Regions from separate parts of the Salinicoccus sp. ID82-1 genome, predicted to be linked through region 3. Evidence: riboswitches for the same ligand, from Rfam matches in the RefSeq annotation. Region 3 holds a riboswitch; each other region holds the start of a gene.
The links. A riboswitch is a leader RNA that binds a small molecule or an ion and turns the genes downstream of it on or off. The one in region 3 is predicted to bind thiamine pyrophosphate.
Positions count from the first base shown of each region.

Region 1 (4,854 bases), 160 kb from region 3:
TTTCTGCAAAATTGACCAGTGCTTTTCCTTCCAGCGCATCCTGCCCCTTTTCTCTCAACTGGAACATGGTCACGCCACTCTCCAGGGCTTCCTCGATTACTTTCAGGGTGTCTCCCTCTACATTACTGCTGCCACAGATGAAATATAATCTTAAATCTTCACGCTTCAGCTTCATCATAAACCTTTGACGGTCCTGTCCTGGAGCAGTCTATCCTCGCTCAGATAGAGTTCATCGATCAGATGACTGATGAAAGTACCAGGTGCCGGACGGCTCATCTGTGCAGCAGCACATTCGGCACATAAGTTATAGTAGCTGACTGCATCCACAACAGCTTCTGCGGTAAATTCTTTTTCGAGTCCAATGAAACCTGCTGTCAATGCGCCAAGCAGACACCCTGATCCTGTAATCTTCCCTTGCAGACTGTGCCCATTGAACATTGTAACGATGCCATTCTCTGTAGCAAGTGCATCCACTTTGCCGGTAACCAGAGCGGGAACTCTAAACCTGCTGTATACGGCATCGGCAATTTCTGCTGTGTCCGTCTGTTCCGTCGAATCGACACCTTTGAGGCTGCTTTCTGCGCCGGACAATGCAAGCATTTCTCCACCGTTGCCCTTGATCAGTGATACTTGATGACGGCTGAGCAGGTCTTCTGTGATATCGATACGGAAATCGGAAGCGCCATATCCTACCGGATCAAACACAATCGGTTTGCCTTTTTCATTGGCGGCTTCCATCATTCTATCCATCAGCTCCACCTTGGCACGGTCTGCAGTACCGATGTTGATCAATAGCGCAGAGGCAGCATGCATCAGATCGTGTGCTTCCGCCTTTTCTCCGCTCATGATCGGGGATGCACCGGCAGCGAGCATGCCGTTGGCAGTAAAGTTTTTGACGACGTCATTCGTTATGCAGACAACCAGTGGACTTTGTATTTTCAGTTTCTCTATACGTTTCATATTCTAGTCTCCTCTATAGCTGAAATGGTTCACCGGGCCGTTGCCCTTTCCAATTCCAGGATTATTTCTGATTGCTGAACTGATATACTTCTTCGCCAGCCTGAAACTTTCTTCAAGTGTTTTGCCCTTTGCAAGTTCTGCAGTGATGGCTGCTGAGAAAGTGCAGCCTGTTCCGTGTGTATTCGACGTTTCAATACGTGGTTCGGAAAGTTCGATGGTGGTGTCTCTTGTGAACATATAGTCCACGGCATCTCCTTCAAGATGCCCCCCCTTTATGATGACACTCTGAACACCGATTTCCTTCACAAAAATATCCGCAGCTTTTCTGATATCCGTGGCATTTTCAATTTTGATGCCTGCTATCTTTTCCGCTTCGTGGATGTTCGGTGTCACACTGGTGGCAGCGGGCAGCAGGGTCTCTCTTAGAAAATCGATTGATGCCTCCTCTATCAGTGCATCTCCGCTCGTGGCAATCATGACTGGATCGATGATGTACGGTATATCATACTGGTCTGCTGTTCGAGCAATAATTTCCATCATATCGACTGTTGCGATCATACCGCTTTTCATTGCGTGAGGCATTTCATCACTGAAGACGCTGTACAGCTGTTTTTCCAGAAAATCGACTGACACATTGAAAACATCCTGGACACCCATAGTGTTCTGGGCAGTCAGCGATGTTACAGCAGCCATCCCATATACACCACGTGAATGAAATGTCTTGCTGTCGGCCAGTATCCCTGCACCGCCTGTCGGATCATTACCGGCAACCGTCAGAGCAATTGGAAATCTAGACATTGATACCCACTCCATCCCATCGTTCTTTGGTGGCAGCCATATTGAAGAAACGTCTTTCATGCTCTGTGCTTTCGACATAGTTTTTCTTGAGCACGTCCACTTCTTTTTCAGCCATATGCATTGCGGCATCATCGATGATGCTGAACATGACATCTACCGTATCGTTCATATCATTCGCATAAAACTCGAACCACTTCCTATATGGATGGTCCGCTGCAAAAGTATTCTGTTCCATTGCCATCTGTCCGAGTCTGCGGTAGACATAGGGGCATGGTGCCATTGCACTGATTGCATACGCAATGTCCTCTCTTGTGCAGGCGTTGAAGTACATATGCTTGATATAGTGGTCTGCTGATGGATACCATTCTCCATTTTCTATGATATCTTCATACGGTCTGTTCACTGCACGTGCCAGAACAGCGTGCGCCTCGCTTTCTCCATCCAGCAGGAAAGTCATCTGGCCCATCATGAACCTGACCGTCTCCTTTGAATCCGTCTTCGACATCAGCATTGCGTAGAGCTTCGCAAATTCTTCCAGATACAACGCATCTGCACGCAAGTAGTGCATGACGGCATTATCATCAATATCTCCATGGACCAGCCCCTGTATGAATGCATCCGTATAGATGGCTTCGATCATTGGTTCGGTTTCTTTCTTCAATATCTCGCTCAGCATAGCATTTCTCCTTTTTACATAGTAAAAACCCATTTCCAGCATAGGAAATGGGTTCAGTAAGAAGACAAGGAATATCCGACCAAACCACTTCTCTACGCTGGCATTATCCAGATCAGATCAAAGGGATCAGCCACATGGCTGTCTCAGCAGAATTGCACCCCTAGTGGTACTGCTATTCAATTATCTTGAATGTTAATGGAGACGAATGGAAAAGTCAACTGTTAACCACGCGAATATATGCATATTGACTGTACATTTTGAACGTATATACCTGATATGTTACAGTGGGAGTGTAGGCGTCTTTAAACAGCCATGTAAAAAATCTATAAGGAGGATATTATGTCTGCCAATAAGAGTGTCATGTACATTCTCATCGGCATCGCTGTAATTGCAGCAATTACAGGCGGAATCAGCCTGATGAATGACAGTACCCCAAGCACTGGGCAAATTCTAGCACTGGTAGGTTTTGGTGCGATACTTGTTGTTGCTGCACTTGGATTCATCGTCAGACTCTTTACTAGAGGAAAATAGTTTGATGCCAGCAACCATTAGTAATCCCCCCATGATACTTCATGGGGGGATTCATTTTATTGTTTATTTTATTGTCTAATTGGTTTTTTCAGCAGTCCGAGAATCAACGCTGAAACGGCTGTACCGATAAGGAGTGAGACAAGAAACATGAGTTTTCCTTCTCCGATCGTCAGGGCGACAAACAGTCCACCGTGTGGTGCATTGATGGATGTTGCGAATGCCATGGCGAGTGCGCCTGCTGTTGCAGAACCGACGACCATGGATGGAATGACTCTCAGTGGATCGGCTGCTGCGAACGGGATGGCACCTTCTGTGATGAATGATGCCCCCATGATGACGTTTGTCGGACCGGAAGATCTCTCAACTTCCGTGAATCTGTTTCTGAATACCATTGTGGCAACTGCGATGGCAAGTGGTGGTACCATACCTCCGATCATTGCTGCTGTGATCGGTTCAGGGTTATTGGCGGAAAGTGCTGCAATACCGAATGCATAGGCTGCCTTGTTGATCGGACCGCCCATGTCGATGGCCATCATGCCGCCGACAATGGCGCCGAGCAGTACAATGTTCGTTCCACTCATGCTGCTGAGTGTCGTATTCATCCATTCGTTCAGTGCTGTTGCTGGCGGATCGACAATATAGTACATGATGACGCCGGTCAGGAATACACCGACCAATGGATAGAGCAGGACAGGTTTCAAGCCTTCAAGTGCCTGTGGCAGGTTTTCCATCACTCTCTTTATACCGACCATCAGATAACCGGCAAGGAAACCGGCAATCAGACCGCCGAGGAATCCTGAGCCCATTGTCGAAGCCATGAGTCCACCGATCATACCTGGTGCGAGACCTGGACGGTCGGCGATGCTCATCGCGATGAAGCCGGCCAGTATTGGAATCATCAGCTGGAATGCGTTGCTGCCGATGAAGTTGATCATTTCGGCAATCGGGCTGTACTCAACGCTCTCAGGATCTGCTGAATTGATACCGAACATGAAGCTGATGGCGATCAGTATACCACCGGCAACAACGAACGGCAGCATGTTGGATACACCATTCATCAGGTGCTTGTAGATGGAGGACTTGCCTTTTGTAGACTGTTCGCCCTCTTCAAGCTCCTGCTTGGATTTGGTTGCCCTGTATGGAGAACGGCTTGTATCGATTGCCTGGTTGAGCAATTCTTCCGGACGTTTGATACCGTCTGCAACCGGAGATTCTACAACGTTCTTGCCATCGAAGCGTGCCATCTGAACATTCGTATCCGCAGCAACAACAACACCGGCTGCGCGTGCAATATCTTCATTCGTCAGTGCATTTTTAACACCGGCAGAGCCGTTTGTTTCAACTTTGATGTCGTAGCCCAGTTCAGCCGCCTTCTTCTTCAGCGCATCGGCAGCCATATAAGTATGGGCGATGCCGGTCGGGCAGGCGGTGACTCCAACGATGTACGGGCGGTCCGAGGGGGCGGAGACTTCTTCTTCAGTCGCCTCGGATTCATCGAAGGCGTCGATCGTTTCTATGATTTCTTCTTTCGAAGATGCACTCATCAGCTGTTTTCTGGCGTCATCATTCATCAGGATCGTCGAAAGCTTGGCCAGTGCATCAAGATGCGTGGTCGCCTGCCCCTCAGGTGCTGCAATCATGAAGAACAGGTATGCTGGCTGTGCGTCCATTGAGTCATAGTCGATGCCTTCCTGGCTTCTGCCGAACATGATGGCCGGTTCGAGTACTTCCGTCGTCTGGGCGTGCGGAATGGCAATACCGTCTCCAACACCTGTCGTGCTCTGTGATTCCCTTCTATGGATAGCAGCTTCAAAACCATCTTTCTCTGAAATCTTACCTGCGCCAAAAAGCCCGTCGACAAGCTCTGTAATCACTGCATCCTTACTGGA
Region 1 covers NZ_JAGFLY010000001.1:499,697-504,550, reverse strand. The annotation lists gene thiE (thiamine phosphate synthase) at 1-178, opposite strand, end outside; gene thiM (hydroxyethylthiazole kinase) at 175-960, opposite strand; gene thiD (bifunctional hydroxymethylpyrimidine kinase/phosphomethylpyrimidine kinase) at 964-1,758, opposite strand; gene tenA (thiaminase II) at 1,751-2,434, opposite strand; TPP riboswitch at 2,507-2,606, opposite strand; gene J4760_RS02505 (hypothetical protein) at 2,774-2,965, shown strand; gene J4760_RS02500 (PTS fructose transporter subunit IIABC) at 3,034-4,854, opposite strand, start outside.
Region 1: another riboswitch for thiamine pyrophosphate. It lies ahead of tenA (thiaminase II); the one in region 3 lies ahead of J4760_RS01675 (ECF transporter S component).

Region 2 (4,854 bases), on a different contig from region 3:
CTTGGCGCTCGCAATGCCCTGCAGCAGTGTATTCAGATCATGGGAGTGGTAGATATCCGCATTACTTTGACGTCCAAGCATCATCATCTTGAACATTTCGAGCATGTTCGGCAGATGCTTTGTGAGTATTGTGGATTTTATTTTCTTCCGGATCCATTTCGGCAGCTCCACTTTAAGTGGCCGGTTGACATAGACATGGGGGGCCACGGTCTCGCTTGAAGCCAGATGCAGCTCATCCATCTCCTTCTTGGCGATGACTGTCACTTCATAGCCCGCTTCCGTCAGCGCTGTCGCCTCCCGGAGCACTCTCGCATCATTCACAAAATTATTCCATACAAACATTGTCACTTTCTTCATACGGCACCTCTTCTGGCTTTCATTGCTTCGTTTATTTCTTGTAGTACGTCTTCATATTCTATATGATTATATACAGTTTTGAAGTTTATGTGATGATTGCTCATATCTATTCCATTTTATGGCTCTCTCATATTATAATTAAACAATGGCAATATGTCATCACATACTAAATCATAAAAAGTGGGTACTTGAATAATATGAAAAGAAAAATTTTTTACGGTGTACTGATATTCCTCATCATTGCACTGGTTGTCATTGGCGCATACATCTATAACCTATTCAACTCGTTCGAGCAGGGTATCAGCGATTCATTCGAGGCAGCGGACCGTGATCAGTCGGAACTGCGGCTTGAAGATGTGGACCCGTCACTCGACAGTTTTACAGTTCTGATCCTTGGTGTTGACGAAAGTGAATCGCGCAAGGAGGAAGGTGATCTGTCCACAAGCGATTTCAGAACGGATACGATGATCCTTGCGACGTTCGACAAGGAAGCGGATGAAGTGAAGCTCGTCAGCATCCCACGGGATACACTGACCTACTTCCCGGAGAACAACTACTTCGATAAGATTACGCATGCCCATCGTGAAAACGGGCCGGCGGGCTCCATGAACGCGGTTGAATCATTGCTGAATGTCCCTGTCGACTACTATGCCCGCGTCAATATGGCGGCTGTTGTCGATCTTGTCGACGCGCTCGGCGGTGTCGAGTTCGATGTACCATTCGAAATGAATGAGCCGAACTCCATGGACCGTGGACGCATTATTCTGGAACCGGGTGTCCAGGAACTGAATGGTGAAGAGGCACTGGCTGTTGTCCGCAGCCGTCGTGTGGATACCGACCTCGGCCGTGGCCAGCGCCAGCTCGAGATGGTGCAGAAGATACTCGCCAAAGCGAAATCCACCGGTGCACTGACCAAACTCGATGACCTGATTGAAGTGGTGGCCGACAATACGAAACACAACATGACCAGCAAGGAGATCCGTAGTCTTGCCGCCTACTACTCCTTCAACGACATCGAGTTCAACCCGACACAGATACGCGGCAGCGACTTCTGGTATGAAGGCAATGGCGCCTACTTCTACTGGACGAATGAAGAGCACCTCTATGCAATTTCAAAGACATTGCGAGAGACACTGAACCTGGAGGCACCGGAACCGTATGATCTGATCAATATCCGGCTGTCCGACTACATCGTGCCGTACCAGTATGTGGATGACTACTACTTGAACGAATTTGTCCCGGAAACAGTACCGTACTTCATGCAGGAAGGCTATACGAGCGATATCGGCAACGGATTCAACATGGGAGAAGAGGATCCGGAGGCGAGCATCGAGGGTGAAGGCAACATCGAGTCATCCTCTGAAGAGCCGACGGGTGAAAGTACTTCGGAAGATGCTACTACAGAACAAGGCACCTCTCAGGAAGGTGCAACGACCGAAGAGGATGACTATTGGGCACCGGAAGATGGTAATGGTTCCGAAAGCATCCAGGAGGACAGTACAGAACAGTACAACTACGAAGAAAGCACTGAACAGTACAATTATGAAGAGAACACTGGCGAATACTACGAGGAAAGCACGGAGGAGTACAACGGCACCGGAAGCTACGACAGCTATGATCGTGCGCAAAATGAAGTCTAGGAGCGGATGATGATGAGAAAAACCTACGACAAGGAAACGAATATCAATGAAATGTTCGATTACCTGGATGATCAGATCAAGCACAGCGGCCAGCCTGCCATAGAGGATACGTACTACTACCAGAACCATGAGCACAAGGAGATGTTCCTCTCCATCCGGGGGTACTTCGCGGAAGCGCTGAAGAATCCCGAGGTGGATGCGGCATGCTACATCATCGCCATGCCGGACATTTACCGCCGCATCAACATTTTCGAGCTGACCTTCCCGATGGACTGGATCAGGGAGGATGAGCGGCTGTCGGCACCTTTCAAGGAACTGAAGCCGCACATCCAGTATCTCGCACTTGCAGCAGCTGAAGCGAGCGGCATGAAGTTCAACACCAAGCCTGCCCTGTCGCTCGGTCTGGCCTATTGGAACCTGGAACAGCTCAAGATCTTCTGGCAGTTCACCGCCATCCGGCGCAAGAATGCAATGTAGGAGGAATTTCGATGGAAATTAAAGTCGCAGACAACAATATCCTGTACAACCAGTGTCTTGCCATCCGTAAACGTGTCTTTGTAGAGGAGCAGAATGTGCCGATGGACCGTGAGGTCGATGATTATGAAGACGTGGCCACACACATACTGCTGATTGAAGAGGAACCGGTCGGCACTGTCCGTTACCGTCCGGCCGATGACGAAATGATCAAAGTGGAACGTATGGCTGTGCTGCCTGAAGCACGCGGCAGAAGCCTCGGCCGTGAACTGATGGCATTCGTCCACTCCCATGCACGTGAGACCGGCTATACCCGTGCCAGGCTTGGTGCCCAGGTGCATGCCATCGATTTCTACAGGAAGCTTGGCTATACTGTCTCCTCCGATGAATTCATGGATGCCGGCATCCCGCATGTGTACATGGAGAGGGATCTGACAGAATAGAATCATCAGGCGTCTTTCGAGCAATATGCCCGGAAGACGCCTTTTTTCATTGTCCGGATTCTGATTCCTGCACCTTGGACTTGATTTGTCGCCATGGTATAATGGACATATCAATAGAATATTTGATGCATAGGGGAGCCGTATGAGGCTGAGAAGGCATGACCTGACCCTTTGACCTGATCTGGATAATACCAGCGTAGGGAATGTGTAGCGCATATACGGCACTCGTGTATCGTCTTACAGTTCTTGACGCCTCCAGATACGGAAGGTGTTTTTTTGTATTCCCATTTCTATCGGATGCAGGACACCGCCATTTTGAGAGGAGTTTCCATATGAAGAAGATTTTATTTCCCATCATTCTTGCACTGTTTCTTGCCGCATGCGGCAATGGCGACAATGCCGATGATGGCAGTTCGGCAGAAAACGGAGCACTGGAGGAGATTACATTCGTCCTCGACTGGACGCCGAATACGAACCATACGGGCATCTATGCCGCACAGGCGGAAGGATACTACGAGGAACGCGGGCTCGACGTGAATATCGTTCTGCCGGGTGAAGCGGGTGCAGAACAGACGGTTGCCACCGGCAATGGCGACTTCGGCATCAGTGCCCAGGAGAACGTCACCCAGGCCCGTCTCCAGGGTGTCGATATCGTATCACTCGCTGCAATCATCCAGGACAATACATCAGTCCTTGCCTCACCGGAGGAGTATGGGCTCGAGACGCCGTCCGACCTTGAAGGACAGACATACGGCGGCTACGGCTCGCCGATCGAGGAGGAGACGATTGCGTCCATCATGCAGGCGGACGGTGCGGATATCAGCGAAGTAGATATTCTGAACATCGGCGACACGGACTTTTTCACAGCTGTACAGCGTGACGTCGACTTTGCCTGGATCTACTATGGCTGGACAGGAATTGAAGCGGAGCTCCGCGACTTCCCGCTCAATACGATCGACTTCACCGAGTATTCGGATGCACTCAATTTCTATACCCCTGTACTGATGACGAACCAGAACCTGATCGACAGCGACCCGGAGACTGTCCGCGCGTTCACCGAAGCGACGGCGGAAGGCTACCAGTTTGCGATGGAGCAGCCTGAGGCGGCTGCGGAACATCTGATCGAGGCTGAGCCGGACCTTGATCCGGAACTCGTCAGGGCGAGCCAGGAGTGGCTGGTGGACGTCTACCAGGGCGATGCGCCATACTGGGGATATCAGGCACAGGATGTGTGGCAGAACTACAGCGACTGGATGTATGAAAATGAACTGATTGAATCGGAACTCGATGTGGAACAGGCATACACGAACGAATTTCTGCCCGGAGCTGAATAAATTGGAGGAATAGTAAATGCGACGACTTTCATCATGGCGTGTCGGACCGCCGATTCTGGCGATACTTCTGATACTGGTCATCTGGCAGCTTGCGGTAAGTATTTTCAATATTGCCGACTGGATGCTGCCAAGTCCCATCCAGATCATCCAGGAAGGCATTGCGATCTATCCGAGGCTGCTCGGGCATACGCTGTCGACCATACAGATTGCGCTCGGCGGATTCGCCATCGGTGTCTTTGTCGGCATCGTCCTTGCGGTAGTGCTCCACCTCATTCCGCAGGCGAGGCAGAGCCTCTATCCGCTCATGGTACTGTCGCAGAACATACCGATCATCGCACTGGCGCCACTATTGGTACTATGGTTCGGATTCGGCGCTCTGCCGAAGATTCTGATCATCACACTCGTCTGCTTCTTTCCGGTCGCCGTGTCGCTGATCGACGGATTCCGCCAGACCAGTCCGACACTCAGGAACTACATGCAGATGATCGGTGCCAGCCGCCGGCAGATCTTTTTCAAGCTCGAATGGCCGAGTGCCCTGCCCTACTTCTTTTCAGGGCTCAAAATCTCCGCCACCTACAGCGTGATGGGCGCCGTCATCGCCGAATG
Region 2 covers NZ_JAGFLY010000003.1:46,565-51,418, forward strand. The annotation lists gene J4760_RS08030 (glycosyltransferase) at 1-357, opposite strand, end outside; gene J4760_RS08035 (LCP family protein) at 555-1,997, shown strand; gene J4760_RS08040 (DUF2538 family protein) at 2,007-2,474, shown strand; gene J4760_RS08045 (GNAT family N-acetyltransferase) at 2,486-2,914, shown strand; TPP riboswitch at 3,036-3,134, shown strand; gene J4760_RS08050 (ABC transporter substrate-binding protein) at 3,247-4,248, shown strand; gene J4760_RS08055 (ABC transporter permease) at 4,265-4,854, shown strand, end outside.
Region 2: another riboswitch for thiamine pyrophosphate. It lies ahead of J4760_RS08050 (ABC transporter substrate-binding protein); the one in region 3 lies ahead of J4760_RS01675 (ECF transporter S component).

Region 3 (4,854 bases):
CTTGCCATAGTTCTGGAAGTTGACAGCCTGCTTCTGCAGACTCTTCAGGCTCGCCATCTTTTCGCGGACATCCTTGTTCTCATGGATTTTCGCTTCAGCTTTCTTGAAGAAGTCGACCTGCTCAGTTTCTGCAATCATGCTGCCAAGTGCCTTGGCTTCTTTTACAATTTCATCTTTCGTATACATAGCGCTTCCACCTTTTCCTATTTTGACACCGGTGGCCCGGCAATATTCTCTCATCATCCGCATGAATCATCGGTGAATCAAATCTTATATCAGTATATACGTTTTCACCGCATAATTCAAAACTATTTGGCTGTCATTTCATCTTGCATCGGTAGTGGCAAAAGGGCTGTACCACTGACCCAGCTGATATGAAAAAATGACTGTCAGGATGATGAGCATGATGAAAAGGAGATCGATGATGGAAAATGAAGTCCGGTGGTAGTATGTCCTCGGTCCATCATCGAATCCCTTCGATTCCATCGCGATGCCGAGCCGGTATGCCCGGCGGATGCTCTGGCTCAGAAGCGTGATGATGGTCGTGGAAAATCCCTTATAGCCGCTGATGTATTTCCTGTGGATCAAAGGCCGCCTCACTTTGCGCGCACGCCTGAGTGTCATATACTCATTGGCGATGATCGGCACCATGCGGATCGCGGCCATGAACGCGTAGGCGAACTTCGGCCTGAGACCCCCCTGCTGCATCATACTGTAGAAGACGTCCGTCAATTTCGTTGTGAACACGACCAGTGCCCCAAAGAACGACAGTACGACACCACGCATCATGATATGAACACCGCGCACAGTGCTCTCCTCAGTGATGTGGACGATACCGAAGCGGAGGAGCGTGGACGTTCCTTCCCCGTAGAAGATCATGTACAGGCTTGAGATCAGACCGAAAAACAGGATGGTCGCAGTGAGCAGGACGAGGTAGCGGATTTTGACGCCGCTCAATACGATCAGCAGAACCAGCATGAGCAGCGACAGATGGAACAGGTGGTTCGGATCATGGATGAGTACGACGGCGAGAAACAGGCCGACCGCCACCAGAATCTTGGTGATCGGGTTGACCCGGTCTGCAGGTGTACTGTAATGTCTGATTGCTTCAATCATCAGACCCGCCTCCTTCCATCAGCGTCCCGTCCTCTATCCGCAGTCTTCTTGAAGGATAGCGTATTTTGATTTCTTCATCGTGTGTGATCATGATGATGGTCGTGCCCGACTTGACCATATCATGCAGCATTTGAAGCAGCCGGAATGCGTGCCGCTGATCGAGGCCGAAAGTCGGTTCATCCAGAATGATGATTTCGGGAATGCCGCCGGCTGCCGTCGCCACACTCAGACGGCGCTTCTGCCCTGTCGAAATTTCGAGCGGATGCAGATGGCGGACTTTACCGAGACCAAGTCTTTCTATCAGTGCGTCCGCTTTCTGCTTTGCTTCCTCCCTGTCAAAGTGCAGCTCGAGATTGATGAACACTTCGTCAAAAACAGTGTTTGTAATGAACTGCAGTTCGGGATTCTGAAATACCGGATAGAGCGCTCCGTTATAATGCTTCTGCTTCTTCACTTTTTTAATTTTGAACTGTATATCCCCGTCTGACGGAATCAGCTTCATCAATGCCAGGAGCAGGCTTGTCTTTCCTGTGCCATTATCCCCTTCAAGAGTGATCCACTCCCCTTTCCATATATCAAGTGCATCGATGGTCAGAAGCTGCCTTTTCCCTCTTCTGACCACCAGGTCGCGGGCTTCTAGCAGTACATCCGACTGTGCTTTTATTTCAGGAAGACGTGGAGCATTGTGCCAGGATTCAGGATGCCATACGCCGAACGCATCAAGTGCATCCCGGTGGTTTTCGAGCATTTCATCCGGCGGCCCTATCCTGTCGATCCGGCCCTGGTCATCCATGAGTATGACACGGTCGACCTTATCCCATATATTCTCCACGCGGTGCTCGATGATTACTACCGTGCGGCCGTCCCACATCTGCTGGATGGTTTCCCACAAATGTTCGGCAGACCCCTCATCGAGCATACTCGTCGGTTCATCCAGGAACAGCGTGTCCGCCTGCTGCAGCAGTGCACTTGCGATGGCAAGCTTCTGCTTCATGCCGCCGGACAGTGTGTGGATGGCTGCAGCGGGATCGATATCAAGACCGACCGTACTGAGTATCTGCACGATTCTCTGGTCCATATCCTCTCTTTCGACCTGCCTGTTCTCCATGATGAATGCAAGCTCCTCTGCCACCGTGGGCATCGTAAACTGGGAATCCGGATCCTGGAAGACATAGGCACCGGAATTCGGAAGCTCCAGCTGATCGGCCTTCATCGGTACATCGATGACGTTCGGAATGAGTCCCCCGAGAACGTTGAGCAGAGTACTCTTGCCTGAGCCACTCGGTCCGACAATCAGCACCTTTTCCTTATCCTCTATTGTGAGTTCAAGGTCTGTAAACAGGCGCGCTTGTGCCTCCGGGAACTTCAATCTGAGGTTTTTGACTGCGATGGCCATTCCTACAGTCCTTCATCGGCTGTGGCCTTCTGTCCGACCAGTTTCAGTACGCCGGTTCCTTTCAGCCCCTGGTACAGCAGATGGGCAAGTCCGCCGGCAATGAGTGCACCACTCAGCACTCTGAAGCCGAACATGAGCAGCAGATTCCACGTTGCAAGCTGTCCAAGATAACCGTAATACCAGTCGAGCGGCAATGTTGAAAGCGCCGCTGCCACACCAGCCGCAACTGCCACCATCAGCGAAGTGCTCTTATACTTCACGACTGCAAAGACAATTTCACACGCCAGTCCCTGGATCAATCCATAGACGATCAGCATGACGTCGAACTGCAGCATGACGATCGTCTCCCCTGACGCGGCTGCGAATTCAGCAATCAGTGCCACACCTGGCTTTCTGATGATCAGGTAGGCGACGACTGCTGCGATGAACCACATGCCGTAAAGCAGCTGGTTCAGATGCAGACCAAGGGGTTCGAGTGCCGTATAGACACCACCCCATATCGAGTAGATGAATGCAAACACGAGTGCGATGACGACCGTGACCAGTACATCGGTCAATGTCAATCCGTTTTTTCTTACCATGGTAAAACCCTCCAGACATTATTTTCCAAATAAAAAACACACCACTAGCGGAGTGGTGTGCATATTTATAGGAAAATATGCCACTTCCCTACGCTAGTATGATCTAGATCAGGTAATGAGGGTGATTCTCAGTCCAAACGGACACCCCTAGTGGTCGTTTCTTATTCGGTTGTATCCATGGTAATACACTTCTGATGATTTGTGAAGCTATTTATTATCTGACACCATCTGGTAGTAGCGCCCCTCCTGTCGGAGAAGTTCCTGCTCAGAGCCGCTTTCGACCAGTTCACCGAGATCCATGACGAAGATCCGATCCACCGCCTTGATGGTATTGAGCCGATGGGCGATGATGATGCTTGTGCGGTCCTTCATGAGCCGTTCCAGTGCCTCCTGGATTTTCAGCTCCGTCACAGTGTCGATGCTGCTCGTCGCTTCATCCAGCAGCAGAATGGCGGGATCCGTGATCAGTGCGCGGGCAATCGAAATCAGCTGCTTCTGTCCTTGTGAAATGAAACCTTCATCCGCTTCAAGGATGGTGTCATAGCCGTTTTCAAGCTCGACGATGAAGTCATGGGCATTGGCGAGCCTGGCGGCCTCAACAACATCGTCATCCGTCGCATCGAGCTTCCCATAGCGGATGTTCTCCCGGATGGTCGACTCGAAGAGATATGGGTCCTGCAGGACGAATGCCGTCTGGGAGCGTACAGTGGCACGGGCATAGTCGAGAATATCCTCTCCATCGATCCGCACCTGGCCGGAATCCGTTTCATAGAACCGGGCCAGCAGCTGCATGACAGTCGTCTTTCCTGCGCCTGTGGCACCTATCAGTGCCACGGATTCACCGGCTGCTATCTTAAAGCTTAGATTTCTGATCGTCGGTGTCTTCTGCTCTGGATCATAGGAGAAGGAGACATCGTCAAACTCGATTTCGCCTTTGATGGTCTTATCTTCAATTTTTCCATGGTCGTTCTCGGTTTCGGAATCCATGATGCCGAATACACGCTCAGCACCGGCGATGGCCGACAGCACCTGATTGAACTGGTTGGACAGGTCGGCAAGCGGACGGGTGAACTGCCTCGCATACTCGGCGAATACCACAATGGTTCCGATGGTGACGAGGCCAGTGCCCGAGAGCGCCAGCAGCCCGCCGGCACCCGCAACAATCGTAAAGCTGATATTATTAAGCATATTCATCACTTTAGGAATGAACCCGGCATACAGGAATGCCCAGAATGTAATGTCCCGAAGACTGCCGGCCTTTTCGTTGAAGTTCTTGATCGCCGTCTCCTCCTGGGAGAACACTTTGACGATCTCCTGGCCGGAGACCATCTCCTCGATGTAGCCGTTCAGTTCACCTGTGGCACGCTGCCGCTTCTTATAGAGCGGACCGGTGCGCCGTGTGATGAAGCCGACAGCGAATATCAGTACAGGAATGATCAGCACCGTGAGCAGGGTCAGCAATGGACTCAGATAGATCATGACGCTGATGGTCCCAATGAGTGTGACGACACTTGTCGTGAACTGGATGAATGATGTATTGAGCGTCTGTGAAATGGTCTCGATATCATTTGTCATCCGGCTCATCAGTTCGCCGTGCTGGCGCTTGTCATAGAAGCGTACCGGCAGTTTCTGCATATGCGAAAACAGTCTCGAGCGCAGCTTGTACACCGTGCGCTGCGACAGCCCGACCATCATGAAGGCGGCAAGGTACTGTGTCGATGACAGCAGTACATAGACGACGAGCAGAAGCAGGAGTATTCT
Region 3 covers NZ_JAGFLY010000001.1:337,487-342,340, reverse strand. The annotation lists gene J4760_RS01690 (YlbF/YmcA family competence regulator) at 1-186, opposite strand, end outside; gene J4760_RS01685 (energy-coupling factor transporter transmembrane component T family protein) at 325-1,116, opposite strand; gene J4760_RS01680 (ABC transporter ATP-binding protein) at 1,109-2,512, opposite strand; gene J4760_RS01675 (ECF transporter S component) at 2,515-3,093, opposite strand; TPP riboswitch at 3,162-3,252, opposite strand; gene J4760_RS01670 (ABC transporter ATP-binding protein) at 3,301-4,854, opposite strand, start outside.

Region 4 (4,854 bases), 250 kb from region 3:
AATTCGCTTGCGGTGCTGGTCAAGCATCTGAGAGGAAACATGTATTCCCGATGGACGGATGTTTTCACCACGGATGGCGAGAAGCCGGGCCGGCAGCGGGATGATGAATTTGAGGATGATCTGCAGACAATGGAAGATGTTGAAGCAGCGTGGGAGGATGGCTGGCAGTTATTTTTCGATACACTGGATGGATTCAATGTGGAAGATCTGCTCAGAACCCAGAAAATCCGCGGAGAAGATCATACAATCCTGGATGCACTCGAACGCCAGCATTCTCATTACGCAATGCATATCGGCCAGATGATGTTCATCGGCAAGCAGATCAAGGGGTCGGACTGGCAGTCGCTGAGCATTCCGAAAGGACAGTCTGAACAGTATCTGAACCCTGGAAAATAAAGAAGCAGCATGCATGTAAGAAAAATAAGTCGAACAGCCCAATTAAACGTTTCCTTTCACCGTCTGGGCGGGTAAGTGTACAGAAATCGATTGATGGAGGTTTCTCAAATGGAAGAGACATGGCGGGCAGTGGATGTTTATTTCGAGGAAAAGCTGGCGACGACGGATGAAACGATGGAGCATATTCTGAAGAAGAATGAGGAAGCGGAGATGCCGTCGATCGAAGTATCGCGTGCGCATGGAAAGATGCTTCATCTCATGGCCAAGATGGCGAAGGCCAAAACGATTCTTGAAATCGGTACGCACGGTGGATTCAGTACTGTCTGGCTGGCGCGTGCATTGCCAGAAGAGGGTCGCATGGCAACATTTGAAGTGAATCCGAAGCATGCCGAAATGGCAAGGGAAAATATCGAATCCGCTGGTATTTCAGCGGAAGTCGAAGTCATTGAAGGCGAGGCGCTGTCGACGCTGCCCTCAATCCTTGAAAAAGGCTACCCACGCTTTGACTTCATTTTCATTGATGCGGACAAGGAGAACAATTCCGAATATCTCAACTGGGCGCTGAAGCTGTCAAAAAAGGGCGCAACCATCATCGTGGATAATGTAGTGCGCCGCGGAAAAATCATCGAAGACACAGACGAAAAAGCAGTGCCGCAGATCCGCGACATGTTCGACCAGCTCTCGAAGGACGACCGTATCGAGACGACTGCCATCCAGACTGTCGGTCAGAAAGGCTACGATGGATTTCTGATGGGCGTCGTAAAATAAAGGAACCCTGGGTGACCATTCACCCAGGGTTTTCATCGTGCATCTATTTCTTGCTTGAGGGGCTGTTCGCCGAGATGGTGAATGTCGTCGTCGTATGACTGACCACTTCCTGCACCTTGGTGAAAGCCTCTTCGATTGCATTGAATATATCATTCACTTCTCCATCCAATCGAGTGGAATAGTGGCTGGGACTGACTTCTACGCCGCGCGCCTTCGACAGGTCGATCTGCTCATAGATGACATCCATGTAGCTGGTTGTGTTCATCGGGTAGAGCGCAAATTTGCAGCCGGCCTTCTGCTGGATATCTGCAACAGCCGGTTCATTCATGCGTTCTGCCGAAGCATCCATATACGTATCACCGGAGGAATCGCCTGGACATCCGATTGAGAATGTGCCACTCATCTCCACGTGCTTCCCGGTCTTTGCAGCATGCAGATAGACTGCCTTGACCACATCGAATACATGCTCGACACGTCCACGCACACATGTTGTGACATCATCCGTATCCCGCCAGACTTTCGACATGTCCACCGCATCCAGCGAACCCAGGATGACATCCACAAAATCATCGCTCATTACACTCAAGTTGAACTGGCAGCCTGCTATTCTTTCCGTGCCGCATTCTGTTGCCATACATCATACCTCCAAAGTCTGATTGAAAATAAAAAACTGCACTCCCCGAGGAAATGCAGCAGAGGTATGGTGCTCATACCCGCCGCACTTTCCCACGCTGGTGTTATCCAGATCGGGTGTTGAGGGTCCGGAAATCCCGTCTCAGCCTTTGACAGCTCCCCTAGTGCACATCGGTATGCAGTTTTCATTTCACCTTCAATGATAGGGAAACCGGCGAAAAATGTAAAGCGCAACGCAATGATTTACTGAATGCGGTTCCACCGATATATTTTACAATTTTTACTTATTATGCATATAATGGGGCGTGTTCAAAAAAAAAAAAGATTCTGACTATATTTCACAGGAGAGAGGTAGAAGCAGTGAATATCGAAATGATAGAGGATTTACGCAATAGAAAAGACCTTTTGACTTCTGAATGGATTATCATATCGCTCGGATTCAAGAACAGAAGGGCGCATGTTTTCAAGGTGAAGAACAATAATTTTTTCCAGAAGAAAATTAAGGATGAGATGAAGAAACTATCAGACCTTGGACATTCTACTGAGTGGCTTAAAGCCGACTTCATCATTTCGGAAGAAGAGGTGCCTTTCTCGCAAGTGCTTAGCAGTATGCAGCAGACACGCCGCAATTATATCGACTATGGCATTGCCTATGACAAGCACTATAGCCTGGCTTTCCTGCCCGAGGAAATCAACGCGAATGCTTTTGTCAGACCGGTCCCGGGAGATAGGAAAAAGAACCTGTTTGTATGTGAAAGGAATATCAATACATATCTTAAGAAGTACAAGGCCTATAAAGGCATTTATTTTCACAAAAAATACATGAATAAATCGGTGATCCGTTTTCAGACCAGAGGCTATCTCGTTGAAGGAGACAAGATGTTCGAACTGAATGCCGGAGGCAGTATGCATGGCATCAGAAAGATCGGCGGCCATCAGAAAAAGTCCGAGTACCGCAGACTGATACAGACCGCAACTCAGTATTTGAAAGATCAGATAGACACCGACGACAGATATGAATACGGCAAATTTCCCCATTTCGATAAACGGATTGGGTTCTATAACGTGCTCAGACATACTTCCACAACATACTCCCTTCTTGAAGGGTTGGAGTTTTTGAACGATAAAAAAGGGATAGAGTGGGCAAAACTCACAATCGACCATCTGCTTGAGAACTTCCTCTACACGGATCCGGAAGACCCGGAATCCGCTTATATTTTTGATGACACCAAGATGAAGATCAGATGCTCGAAGATCGAGAGGTGGTTGATTCGGAATACATCAATGAAACAATGGATCGTCTGAAAATATATGGTTCTGTCGTCAAAGGATGCAATTTTTCAGGCAGTACGTTCACGGATGCAGATTTGCTGGATGTTCATTTTATGGATTGTGATCTGTCGAACGTCAATTTTTCCAAAGCTTCCATCCATCGGGTGGAATTCACCAACTGCAAGCTCGTCGGCAGCGGTTTTGATAAATGCTCCATTAAAAACCTGATGTTCAAAGATTCCATATTGAATCTGGCAGTATTATCAGAAGACAAGCTCGAGAATACGCTCTTTGAAAACTGCAGAATGGGGAGTATCGACTTCTTCGACTGCAAAATGAAAAAGGTGGTATACGATGGTTGCGACTTGAATGAAGCGCGGTTTGTAGACACCTCGCTGAAAAGCATCGATATCAGTACTTCATACTTCACCACTTTTGATATCAAGCGGGAGGATCTCGAAGGGGGCATCGTTTCGAGCGCGCAGCTGCTGCAGTTTGCATCAATGCTTGGACTGGTTGTCAAAGACTGATTTTTTCCAATCAAAGCGGTCTGGATGAACAGAATTAATGGTAGAATGTAATATATGGTTAACGAATTGTGAAAGGAGGGAATCATGGCTTACATCTCTCTTATTTTCGTGGACGTCATTGTGCCGCTATTGATTCTGCTCGGCATCGGTGTGCTGCTTCAGAAGAAGTTCGAATTCCGGCTGAGGCCGATTGCGAACCTGCTGACATACTGTTTTCTGCCTTCTGCAGTGTTTCTGAATCTATATGAGGCGGAGATTGACGCAGGACTGCTTGGGCAGCTTGTGGTTTATCTGGCGCTGTTTGTGCTGGTGATTGCCCTGTTCGGTGAATGGCTGTCCCGGTTTCTTGGTCTTGCGGGTGGGGAGCAGACTGCACTCAAAAACAGCATCTCGCTGATGAATTCGGGAAATTATGGGCTGCCGGTCAGTCAGCTCGCCTTCAGTGCCAATCCGGTCGGTGTGTCGGTCCAGATCATTGTGCTCGTCGTCCAGAATCTGCTGACATTTACATATGGACTTTACAACTTGAGATCAAGCTCGAAATCACTGGTGGAAGTGATGAGGGAGCTGCTGCGCCTTCCTGTCATATACGCACTGGCCGCTGCATTCATTTTAAAAATGTTCCAAGCAGAGGTTCCAAGGTTCATCATGGTGCCGATCGAACAGCTGGCTGGCGGCTTTGCGGCACTGGCTCTGCTTCTGCTCGGCATGCAGCTGGCCCAGATCGAAATCCGTTCCTTCCATAGGGTCATCGCGTGGAGTGCGCTCGGACGGCTGATTGTGGGTCCCGCAGTCGCGCTGCTGCTGATCATGCTGCTCGGCATCGACGGTGTCATCGCGCAGTCGCTGTTTATTGCCAGTGCGTTTCCAACATCAAGGAACACTGCGACTCTGGCGCTTGAATATGACGTGGAACCGGAACTGCACGCGCAGGTGGTACTATATTCCACAATACTCAGTAGCATTACAGTGACGTTCGTCATCTATCTGTCCATGCAGCTTTTCTAGGGGGTTCTGCCTCAATTTGGACATACTTGCATCGTTTCATCTTCCTGTTTCCGAGGTATATATATTATGAAACATTCATGGTCATCAAAGGAGGAAATGGATTTGGATCTTAAAGACAAAGTTGCAATTGTTACAGGTGGCGGTTCAGGAATTGGTCTGGCAACAGCGCAGGCATTCCTTGAAAAAGGTGCGAAAGTTGTCATCGCGGACTATAACGAAGAGTCGGGCAGCAAGGCAGCAGAGGATC
Region 4 covers NZ_JAGFLY010000001.1:89,793-94,646, forward strand. The annotation lists gene J4760_RS00475 (DUF1572 family protein) at 1-396, shown strand, start outside; gene J4760_RS00480 (O-methyltransferase) at 505-1,164, shown strand; gene J4760_RS00485 (Ykof family thiamine-binding protein) at 1,208-1,798, opposite strand; TPP riboswitch at 1,871-1,970, opposite strand; partial or broken gene J4760_RS00490 (poly(glycerol-phosphate) alpha-glucosyltransferase) at 2,158-2,917, shown strand; gene J4760_RS00495 (pentapeptide repeat-containing protein) at 3,042-3,599, shown strand; gene J4760_RS00500 (AEC family transporter) at 3,684-4,607, shown strand; gene J4760_RS00505 (SDR family NAD(P)-dependent oxidoreductase) at 4,710-4,854, shown strand, end outside.
Region 4: another riboswitch for thiamine pyrophosphate. It lies ahead of J4760_RS00485 (Ykof family thiamine-binding protein); the one in region 3 lies ahead of J4760_RS01675 (ECF transporter S component).